2 regions of the Actinoplanes sp. NPDC020271 genome follow, and region 1 is predicted to be linked to the other one. Evidence: riboswitches for the same ligand, from Rfam matches in the RefSeq annotation. Region 1 holds a riboswitch; the other holds the start of a gene.
What was found. Region 1 has a riboswitch for cyclic di-AMP ahead of ACH442_RS44910 (C40 family peptidase). Riboswitches for the same ligand answer to the same signal wherever they lie in the genome.

Region 1 (4,206 bases):
GGTCACGGTGGACCGCTCGACGTCGAACGACCGGTCCTCGTGGCCCGTCACCGGCTCGGGCTCGTCCCCGGCCTTGGCGAACCGGGGCGGCACGACATCGCCGAACTCCTGCTCCATCGCGGCCCAGTCCACGCCACCCGCCTGCCCCGCCGGCCGATCTCCCGCCGGCCGATCCCCCGGCGACCCGGAACCAGCCGGCCCGGAACCAGCCGGCCCGGAACCAGCCGGCCCGGAACCAGCCGGCCCGGAACCAGCCGGGTCGGAACCAGCCGGGTCGGACTTCGCCGGACCGCCCGGCTGCGCCGGGTCCGACGTGCCCGTCGAGTGGCCGGGATCCGCAGAGCCGGCCGGCTGGGCGCCGGGTTGACCCGCGGGCTTCGGCGGGGCCAGCGCGGACACCATCAGCCCCCGCGCGGCCTCGTTGCCCGGCTCACGGCTCAGCACCTGAGCAGCATGCTCGATCGCCTCCGCCCCACGCCCGGCCGCGACCAGCAACTCGGCCAGATGCAGCCGCAACGGCAGGTCGTCGGGGCGGGCCTGCACCGCCGCGGTGAGGCTGTCGATCAAGGCGTCGCTCATGAAACGCGATTATGCCCGCGTCGCCCGCGCTACGGCCGCTCGCCCTTTCCCCACCGGCCGCGCCGACCGTCTCGGGCGCGGCCGCACCGAGCAGCAGCGTGTAGCCTGCGGCAACCGCCGGAAGCACCCGTCAGCCATCGGTCACCGTCCGGAAGAACGTGATCACGTCCGCCGCGAAGAGCTCCGGCACCCCCAACGCGGCGCCATGCCCGCCACGAGGGAACTCCGTCCACTGCCGGATGTCATCCCGCCTCTCGACGAACGGCCGGATCGGCTGGGTGACGTCACCCGGGAGGGACGCGATGGACTCGGCTACGCCACCCGGGCAGAGGGACGCGGGCAGAGCCGGCACGCAGCGCGCGGGACCCGGGCGCGGGCCGGCGGGGTGGTGCTCCCCGGCGTACGCGGGGAGGGGTTGCAAAAAGGCCGCCCCCGGCGGACCGGGAGCGGCCTTTCCACCTTGAGCGCGGATCAGCCCGGCCGGCGATAGCCGGCGATGGGGCCGCGATCGATGGTCGCCATGCGCACGAAGTCGCCCGTGTGCGGCGCGTGCACCACCATGCCCTTGCCGATGTAGATGGCGACATGGTGCACGTCGGAGTAGTAGAAGACCAGGTCACCGGGCTTCAACTCGCTCCGGCTCACCGACTTCCCGGAACTCCACTGGTCCTTCGTGTAGTGCTCGAGGTGCACGCCTACCGAAGCCCACGCCTCCTTCGTCAGACCCGAGCAGTCGTAGCTGTTCGGGCCCTCGGAACCGAAGACGTAGGGCTTGCCGATGAGGTCGCACGCCTTCTGCGCCGCACGGCCGCCCTTGTCGTTGGTGTACTCGGCCGGGCACAGACCGGTCTTGTACGGCCCGGCGTCCGCCCCGTTGTAGGAGGTCTGCCGGAGCTTCTGCAGGCTGTTGATCTTCTTCTCGATCGCCGTCCTCTTCGTCTTGAGGTCGGTGTCACGGGTGGAGATCTCGGTGGCCAGGGCGTCCACCTTGGCCTTGTCGGCGGCGTACTTGTCGCGGAGTTTGACGACGTCACTGATCGACGCCTGCCGGTTGGCCGCCAGTTGCTCGAGGAGCGAGAGCTTCTCGGTCAAACTGCTCGGCGAGCCACTGAGCAGCGCACCGACCGCGGTCGGCGGACCCTGCATGTAGGCGTCGGCCGCCATGTTCCGCACCTCACCCATGGCCGCGTCGACCTGCTTCTGCAGCGGGGCGAGCGTCGTGGCCAGCTGCTTCTGCTGCTTCTGCAGCTTCAGCAGTTTCCCGTGCACGTCGTTGTAGTCCTCGATGACGGGCTCGAGCTCGTTCCACTGCTTGTCGATCTGGGCTTCGACGTCCGATGTCGGATCGGCGTGAGCGACAACAGGTCCGGTGACAACAAACCCGGCAGCGATGACGGCGCAGACGAGACTGCGCAGCACACCCCGCGCGCCTATCCGTTTCACGTAGGTGCGTTGTCCTTTCTTCCTCTCGGCCGCCGACCGGGTTAGCTGACGGGTTCGGGCGGGAAGCACGCCCGGCCGCTCAACGAGCGGCTTCACCCCGAGGAACCTGGGTCCCCGGCTCGCCTTTACGGCGATTAGGCGGTGGCTCGTCAGATCGGCCGGTTGGACGATGGGGGGCTGTCGAACCGGGGACCACCGTACTCGGATCATGCAGGCAAATGAAGGTCGCGTCCGGAGGGAAACTACCCGCACCAGTGCGAGCACTCACAGTGAGCGGAACGGCCACGCGTCCAGGGCCTGCGCGAGCCAGGGCACGATCAGGATCACCGTGGGTAGCACCAGGAGGCCGACGGCGGCGAGCCCGGCGAGGGCCGACAGACCGGTCGAACCGGCGGCCGGGCCGGTCAGCCGGTCAAGTCGGCGGCGGCGGGATTCACCCGCGGGGTCGGCCGGGGCTTCCTCCGCAAGGGGGACGGCGTCGGAGAGCCGGGCCAGCGCGGCGCGCAGCGGGGCCGGCCCGGTGCGGCGCCGGGCGGCATCGTCGGCCACCATCTCCAGGAGCAGGTACACGGCGTCGAGTGGCGCCCGGGACCGCAGCGGGCGCGGCACCGCCTGGTAGAAGGCGGTGAACGACTCCATCACCAGTTCGTGTTTGTGCCGCAGGTGCGCCTGTTCGTGGGCGAGCACCGCGTCGACCTGCTCCCGGTCGAGGATCTGGAGCACCGCGTCGCTGAGCACGACCCGCGGCTCGCGGCCGGGCACGCAGTAGGCCAGCGGCAACGCGCCGTCCAGCACCCGCACCTCGCCGCCGCCCAGCTCCTGGTGGCGTTCGGCCCGGTCGAGCAGGTCGGCGAGCATCCGGTGCCGTTCGCGCCGGGCGCGGGCCCGCACGCTCACCCGGATCAGCGAGATCAGCAGCCGGATCACGATGGTGGCCGCGACGGCCAGGGAGAAGACCAGCGACGCGACGACCCATGGGTGGTCGGCGCCGGCCGCGCGGGTCAGCTCCTCCGGGGCGGCGAGCACCACACCGAGGGCGCAGAGCACCGCGGTGAGGGTGAGCGCCTGCCAGAGCAGGACGGCGGCGACCGGTGCACGGTCGGGCCAGCGGGCGCCGGCGAGGACACCCGGGACGACCAGCGACAGGGTCAGCCCGAGAGCGCCTAACAGAAGTGCGGTCACGTCTCTTTCGGTGTGGCATCCAGGGCGGCTTGGATCGCGCCGGGCGGCAGCTGACCGAGGAAGTATGCCAGCGCGGCGTCCTGATCGGGAGTGCCGCTGAGTGCGTCGAACATCAGGGCGGCGGTCATCTCGGCGCGGGACTGGGCCGGCGCGTACTTGTAAGCGCGGTCCTCCATGGTCCGCACGACCAGTTTCTTCTTGGCGAGACGGTCGAGCACCGTCATCACGGTGGTGTACGCCAGATCACGGTCGGCGAGTATGCCCAGATAAACCTGCCGGACCGTCAAAGGGACGGGCGAAGCCCACAGCTGATCCATGACCTCACGTTCGAGTCCGCCAAGTGCCATGTGACCCATCCTACTAGGGCCGGTCGTACTACGTCTCGTAGTATCTACTACGAAGAGTCGTAGAGGGGGACACCCGATGGACGTGCTCGACCTGACCCGGCTGCAGTTCGCGGTCGTGACGATCTATCACTACCTGTTCGTGCCGCTGTCGATCAGCCTGTCGGCGGTCGCGGCCGGTCTGCACCTGACCTGGATGCGCACCGGCTCCGAGCGGTTCCTGAACCTGACCAAGTTCGTCGGCAAGCTGCTGATCGTCACGTTCGCGGTCGGCGTGGTCACCGGCCTGGTGCAGGAGTTCCAGTTCGGGCTCGGCTGGAGCGCGTTCGCCAAGTTCTACGGCGACGTGTTCGGCCCGACCCTCGCGATCGAGGGGATGCTCGCGTTCTTCCTGGAGGCGACGTTCCTCGCGTTGTGGTACTTCGGGTGGGGCCGTCTGCCCCGCCGCCTGCACGCCGCCACGATCGTCGTCGTCGCGGTCGGGACGCTGCTCTCGGCGTACATCATTCTTGCGGCCAATTCCTTCATGCAGAACCCGGTCGCCTACGCATTGGACGCGGAGACCGGCCGGGCCCACCTGACCAGCTTCGGTGAGCTGCTCACCAACGAAGTGGTGCTCGCCGCCTTCCCGCACACGACGGCCGGGGCGGCGATGGCC
Region 2 (4,206 bases), on a different contig from region 1:
GTACCGAATTGAAGGTCGGCGTCGTTGATACCTGACCGTCCATCCGTCGGATTCCCGATCGCGGTATCACTCAGGGCACCATTCATTCCATGCCCGACGTCTCCGGTACGCCGTCAGCCCACCCCACCCACGCCGACGACCACTGGACGGCCTACAACGCCGCGCAGGTCACCCGCGACGTCCGCGCCACCTGCCGTCGCGCGATGGACCTCGCCGGCCCGGGCGCCGGGCGCACCGCCGTCGACCTCGGCTGCGGCGCCGGCCGCGAGACCCGGGCCCTGCTCGAAGCCGGTTGGCGGGTCGCCGCCTACGACAGCGAGCCCGCCATGCTGGCCGGCGTCGACCGTTCCCACCCGTCGCTGACCGCCCACCGGCTCGGCTTTCAGCAGATCACCGAGCTGCCCGAGGCCGACCTGATCTACGCCGGTTACGCCCTGCCGTACCAGGACCGGCCGTCCTTCGATCGGCTGTGGACGCTCATCCGCACGGCTCTGCGTCCCGGCGGTCTCGTGGCAGTGGATCTCTTCGGCGTCCATGACTCGTGGACGGCGAACGGGGAGTGGACGTTCCTGACCGTCGCGGAGGCGTCCGCCCTGGCCGACGGCCTGATCGTCGAGCACTGGGACGAGCAGGACGAGGACGGCCCGGCGTTCAGCGGCCCCAAGCACTGGCACGTCTTCGAGCTGATCGCCCGGCGCCCGCGGTGACCACCGTCAGAGCTTGCGCGCGGTGATCTCGAATCCGGCCGCTTGCAGCCGTGTGACCAGCGCATCCCCGATCCCGGTGGCGGGGGTGAGCACGCCACCCTCGCTCTCCGGCAGCGACGACCGGTCCAGCGCGAGTGCGAGCGCCGACTCGCCGAGCATCACCGAGGTCGCGGCGTACCCCGGGTCGCCCTTGGCCCGCACCCGAGCCGTGTACCGCGCCCCGGACGTCGTCGTCGTGAAGATGTCCATGGTGAAATGCCCGTTCTCACGGTCTTTCCGGCTCGGCCCGTCACCCGGCTTCGGCAGGATGCGGTCCAGCACGAAGCGGGTGGGTGGCAGCGCCAGCCCGGCGAAGAGTGCGCCGAGCCCGAGTTTCGTGCCGAGCGCGATGACCGGCGACAGCGGGGAGGCGCCGACGCTCATCGCTTCGCGATAGGTGAAGTTCCGCCCGTACGCCCATGAGCGCAGCGCGTTGCTCCGCCGCACCACGCGAGTGTTGTAGGACGCCATCACGAACGGTGCGAGCCGCCCTTTGAGCTGCGGGTCCACGTCGGAGCCGGGAATCGTGTCCAGGTCGCTCTGGCGGCCGAGTCTCGGCTCGGCGTGGCGGTCCGGGCTCAGCGAGTACGGACTCCCGGCCACCTTGCGCAGTGCCGGCTTCTCCTTCAGCACGTCGACCTGGTTGCGCATCGAGTCGATGGTGCCGCCGCTGACCCCGCCGCGGAAGCTCGTCACGACCAGCGTGGTGTCGAGCAACTCGCCCGCGCCGTCCGATTCGATCAGTTTGTGGAGGGCGTGCACGCCGATGTCGGACGGAATGGAGTCGAAGCCGCAGGAGTGGACGATCCGCGCACCGGTGCTGCGGGCGAGTTCGTGGTTCTCGTCGATGCTGTCCCGGGCGAACAGGACTTCACCGGTCAGATCCACGTAGTCGGTGCCGGCCGCGGCGCAGGCGTGCGCGAGAACCTTGCCGTACTTCGCATACGGCCCCACCGTGGTGATGACGACGCGGGTGCGTCCGGCCAGGGTGGTCAACGCGTCCGCGTCGGCGGCGTCGGCGACCAGGGTCGGCCAGTCGACGCCGAGCCGGGCCCGGACGGCCTCCAGTTTCTCCGCTGAGCGCCCGGCCAGCGCGATGCGGGTGCCGGTCGGCGCGTGCCCGGCAAGGTATTCCGCCACCAGCACGCCGACGAAGCCGGTCGCACCGTAGACGATCACCTCGAAGTCGCGTGAACGATCGCTCATGGTCGGAGATTGTGCACCGCGGACCACCCCGAAGGAAACTCATCAGTAACAACGGGCGCAATCCCTTACACCGGGCCGGAGTCGCTTGAGCACGCGCGTGGAACTCCAATGAGCAGGCCCTTTTTACCCAGTCGCCGGACCGCCATGCCTGTGGGCACCGGCTTTCCCCCGTCCGCGCGACCACGTGAGTAGCAAGTCACGCCACGCCCGAGAATCTGCGGGAGTTATCCACACAAAGGAAGATCAAAGCGGTTAATTTGGGGAAACAACGTCACCTGTCGCAGCCCGGGCATGGTCAGTCCGGCGAGGCGGTGGCTCCGTCAAGCAGTCCGCACGTGCGGACACCGTGGCCGGAACGCCGAATCCTGCCTGCTGGTCACGGTCAACAACACACAGGCACGGAGCGGGGGACCCACCAGTTCCTCGGCGCGCTCCCACGGGAGTGCGCCTCGGGGTGAAGCTGCGTCAGCAGCCGGGCTCCTCGGCCCGAACCCGACAGCTCACCTCGCAGGCGTGGAGGGAAAACTTCATGCTTCACCTGAACAGTGGGGTTCGCCGTGTCCTGTCCCGGCGAGCCCAGTCCCCGCGCGCCCATGCACCGGCGACGGCCGCCGGGCGCGCTTACTCGACGCCCAAGCACCGCGCTCCGAAGAAGCCGGGCCGCCTGCAGCGCAGCCTCGGCATCACCATCGCCGGTCTGGCCGGAGCGGTCGGCCTGATGGCCGTCGAGGCCTCCCCGGCCAGCGCCGCCCCGGACGTCAACTGGGACGCCGTGGCCCGCTGCGAGTCCGGCGGCAACTGGCGGATCAACACCGGCAACGGCTACTTCGGCGGGCTGCAGTTCAGCCGCTCGACCTGGCGGGCGCACGGCGGCGGGAGGTACGCCTCCACGGCCAACGGAGCCTCCAAGAGCGAGCAGATCGCGGTGGCCGAGCGCGTCCTGCGCACCCAGGGCATCGGCGCCTGGCCGACGTGCGGTCGTCGCGGGCTCACCCGGGCGCGCACGACCACACGGGTCAGCCCATACCGCCTGGCCTCCTACAACACGCCGCTGCGGTCCGCGCACGCCTACACCGTGAAGCGCGGTGACACCCTTTCCGGGATCGCGCGGCGTTACCACGTGCGGGGCGGCTGGAAGGCCCTTTACCGCACCAACGCGGCCCGCCTGAGCAGCCCGAACCGCCTCAGGGTCGGTCAGCGGCTGGCCCTCTAGAGAACTCCGGCTGGTCGAGCACCCGCAGCCACGTCCCGTCGGGCTGCCGGCGGACGACCTGTGCCCTCGCCCCGGCCCCGTCCTTCGGCGGCGTCGCGGTGAGGGCCAGGTCGCCGCTGATCAGAGTGGGCAGCGGAGGCTCGGGCTCGAACCGCGGCATCCTGGGCAGGAGTTCCGCCCAGAGTTTCTCGATCGCCGCCCGGCCGACCGTCCGGCTGCCGGGCGGATAGGCCATCACGGCATCCTCCTCATACAGCAGCGCGAGCCCTTCGGCGTCCTTGGCGTTCGCGCGCTCGACGAAGAGGCGGGTGAGATCTTCCGGCTGCAGTGCCTTCGCTCGTTCGCTCATGCCTCCACCTTCCTCCGCCGCACCCTACAAGTCCAACAGATGGTTCTTCTAGGAACTACAATTTTCATTCATGGATCTGCGGCAACTGGAGTACTTCATCGCGGTCGCCGAGACCGGCAGCTTCACCCGCGCCGCCGAGCGGGTGCACATCACCCAGTCCGGGGTGAGTGCCCAGGTCAAGGCCCTGGAGCACGAACTCGGGGCGGAACTGTTCGTGCGCAGTGGGCGGACCGCCCGGCTGACCGAGGCGGGTGCGGTCGCGCTGCGCCACGCGCGGGAGGCGATCGACTCGACGCTCGACCTGCGGGACGCGATCGACGACGTCAAGGGGCTGATCCGGGGGCGGCTGCGGATCGGCATGGTGATCGGCTGCGAGGTCGCTCCGCTCTTCGACGCGCTCGCCGCGTTCCACGACGCCCACCCCGGCATCGCGCTGGAGCTGACCGAGGCGAACTCGGACCACCTCGTCGCCGGGGTGCGCACGGGCGCGATCGACGTGGCGCTGGCGGGGCTGGCCGGTGAGCCCCCGGAACATCTCGCGTCGCAGGTGATCGTCAGTGAGCCGCTGGTGGCGCTGACGCCACCCGGCGGTGACCTAGCGGGACGCGGCCGGGTGACGATCGCGCAGCTCACGGCGTACCGAATAATTTGTCTTCCGCGTGGCACCGGCATCCGTGACGTACTCGACCACG

Region 2: another riboswitch for cyclic di-AMP. It lies ahead of ACH442_RS27735 (transglycosylase family protein); the one in region 1 lies ahead of ACH442_RS44910 (C40 family peptidase).

The regions. Positions count from the first base shown of each region.
Region 1 covers NZ_JBIRWQ010000042.1:29,866-34,071, forward strand. The annotation lists gene ACH442_RS44905 (tetratricopeptide repeat protein) at 1-579, opposite strand, end outside; gene ACH442_RS44910 (C40 family peptidase) at 1,051-2,022, opposite strand; cyclic di-AMP (ydaO/yuaA leader) riboswitch at 2,038-2,173, opposite strand; gene ACH442_RS44915 (M56 family metallopeptidase) at 2,287-3,204, opposite strand; gene ACH442_RS44920 (BlaI/MecI/CopY family transcriptional regulator) at 3,201-3,551, opposite strand; gene ACH442_RS44925 (cytochrome ubiquinol oxidase subunit I) at 3,628-4,206, shown strand, end outside.
Region 2 covers NZ_JBIRWQ010000014.1:20,102-24,307, reverse strand. The annotation lists gene ACH442_RS27745 (class I SAM-dependent methyltransferase) at 90-707, shown strand; gene ACH442_RS27740 (saccharopine dehydrogenase family protein) at 714-1,952, opposite strand; cyclic di-AMP (ydaO/yuaA leader) riboswitch at 2,299-2,480, shown strand; gene ACH442_RS27735 (transglycosylase family protein) at 2,482-3,165, shown strand; gene ACH442_RS27730 (YybH family protein) at 3,137-3,493, opposite strand; gene ACH442_RS27725 (LysR family transcriptional regulator) at 3,585-4,206, shown strand, end outside.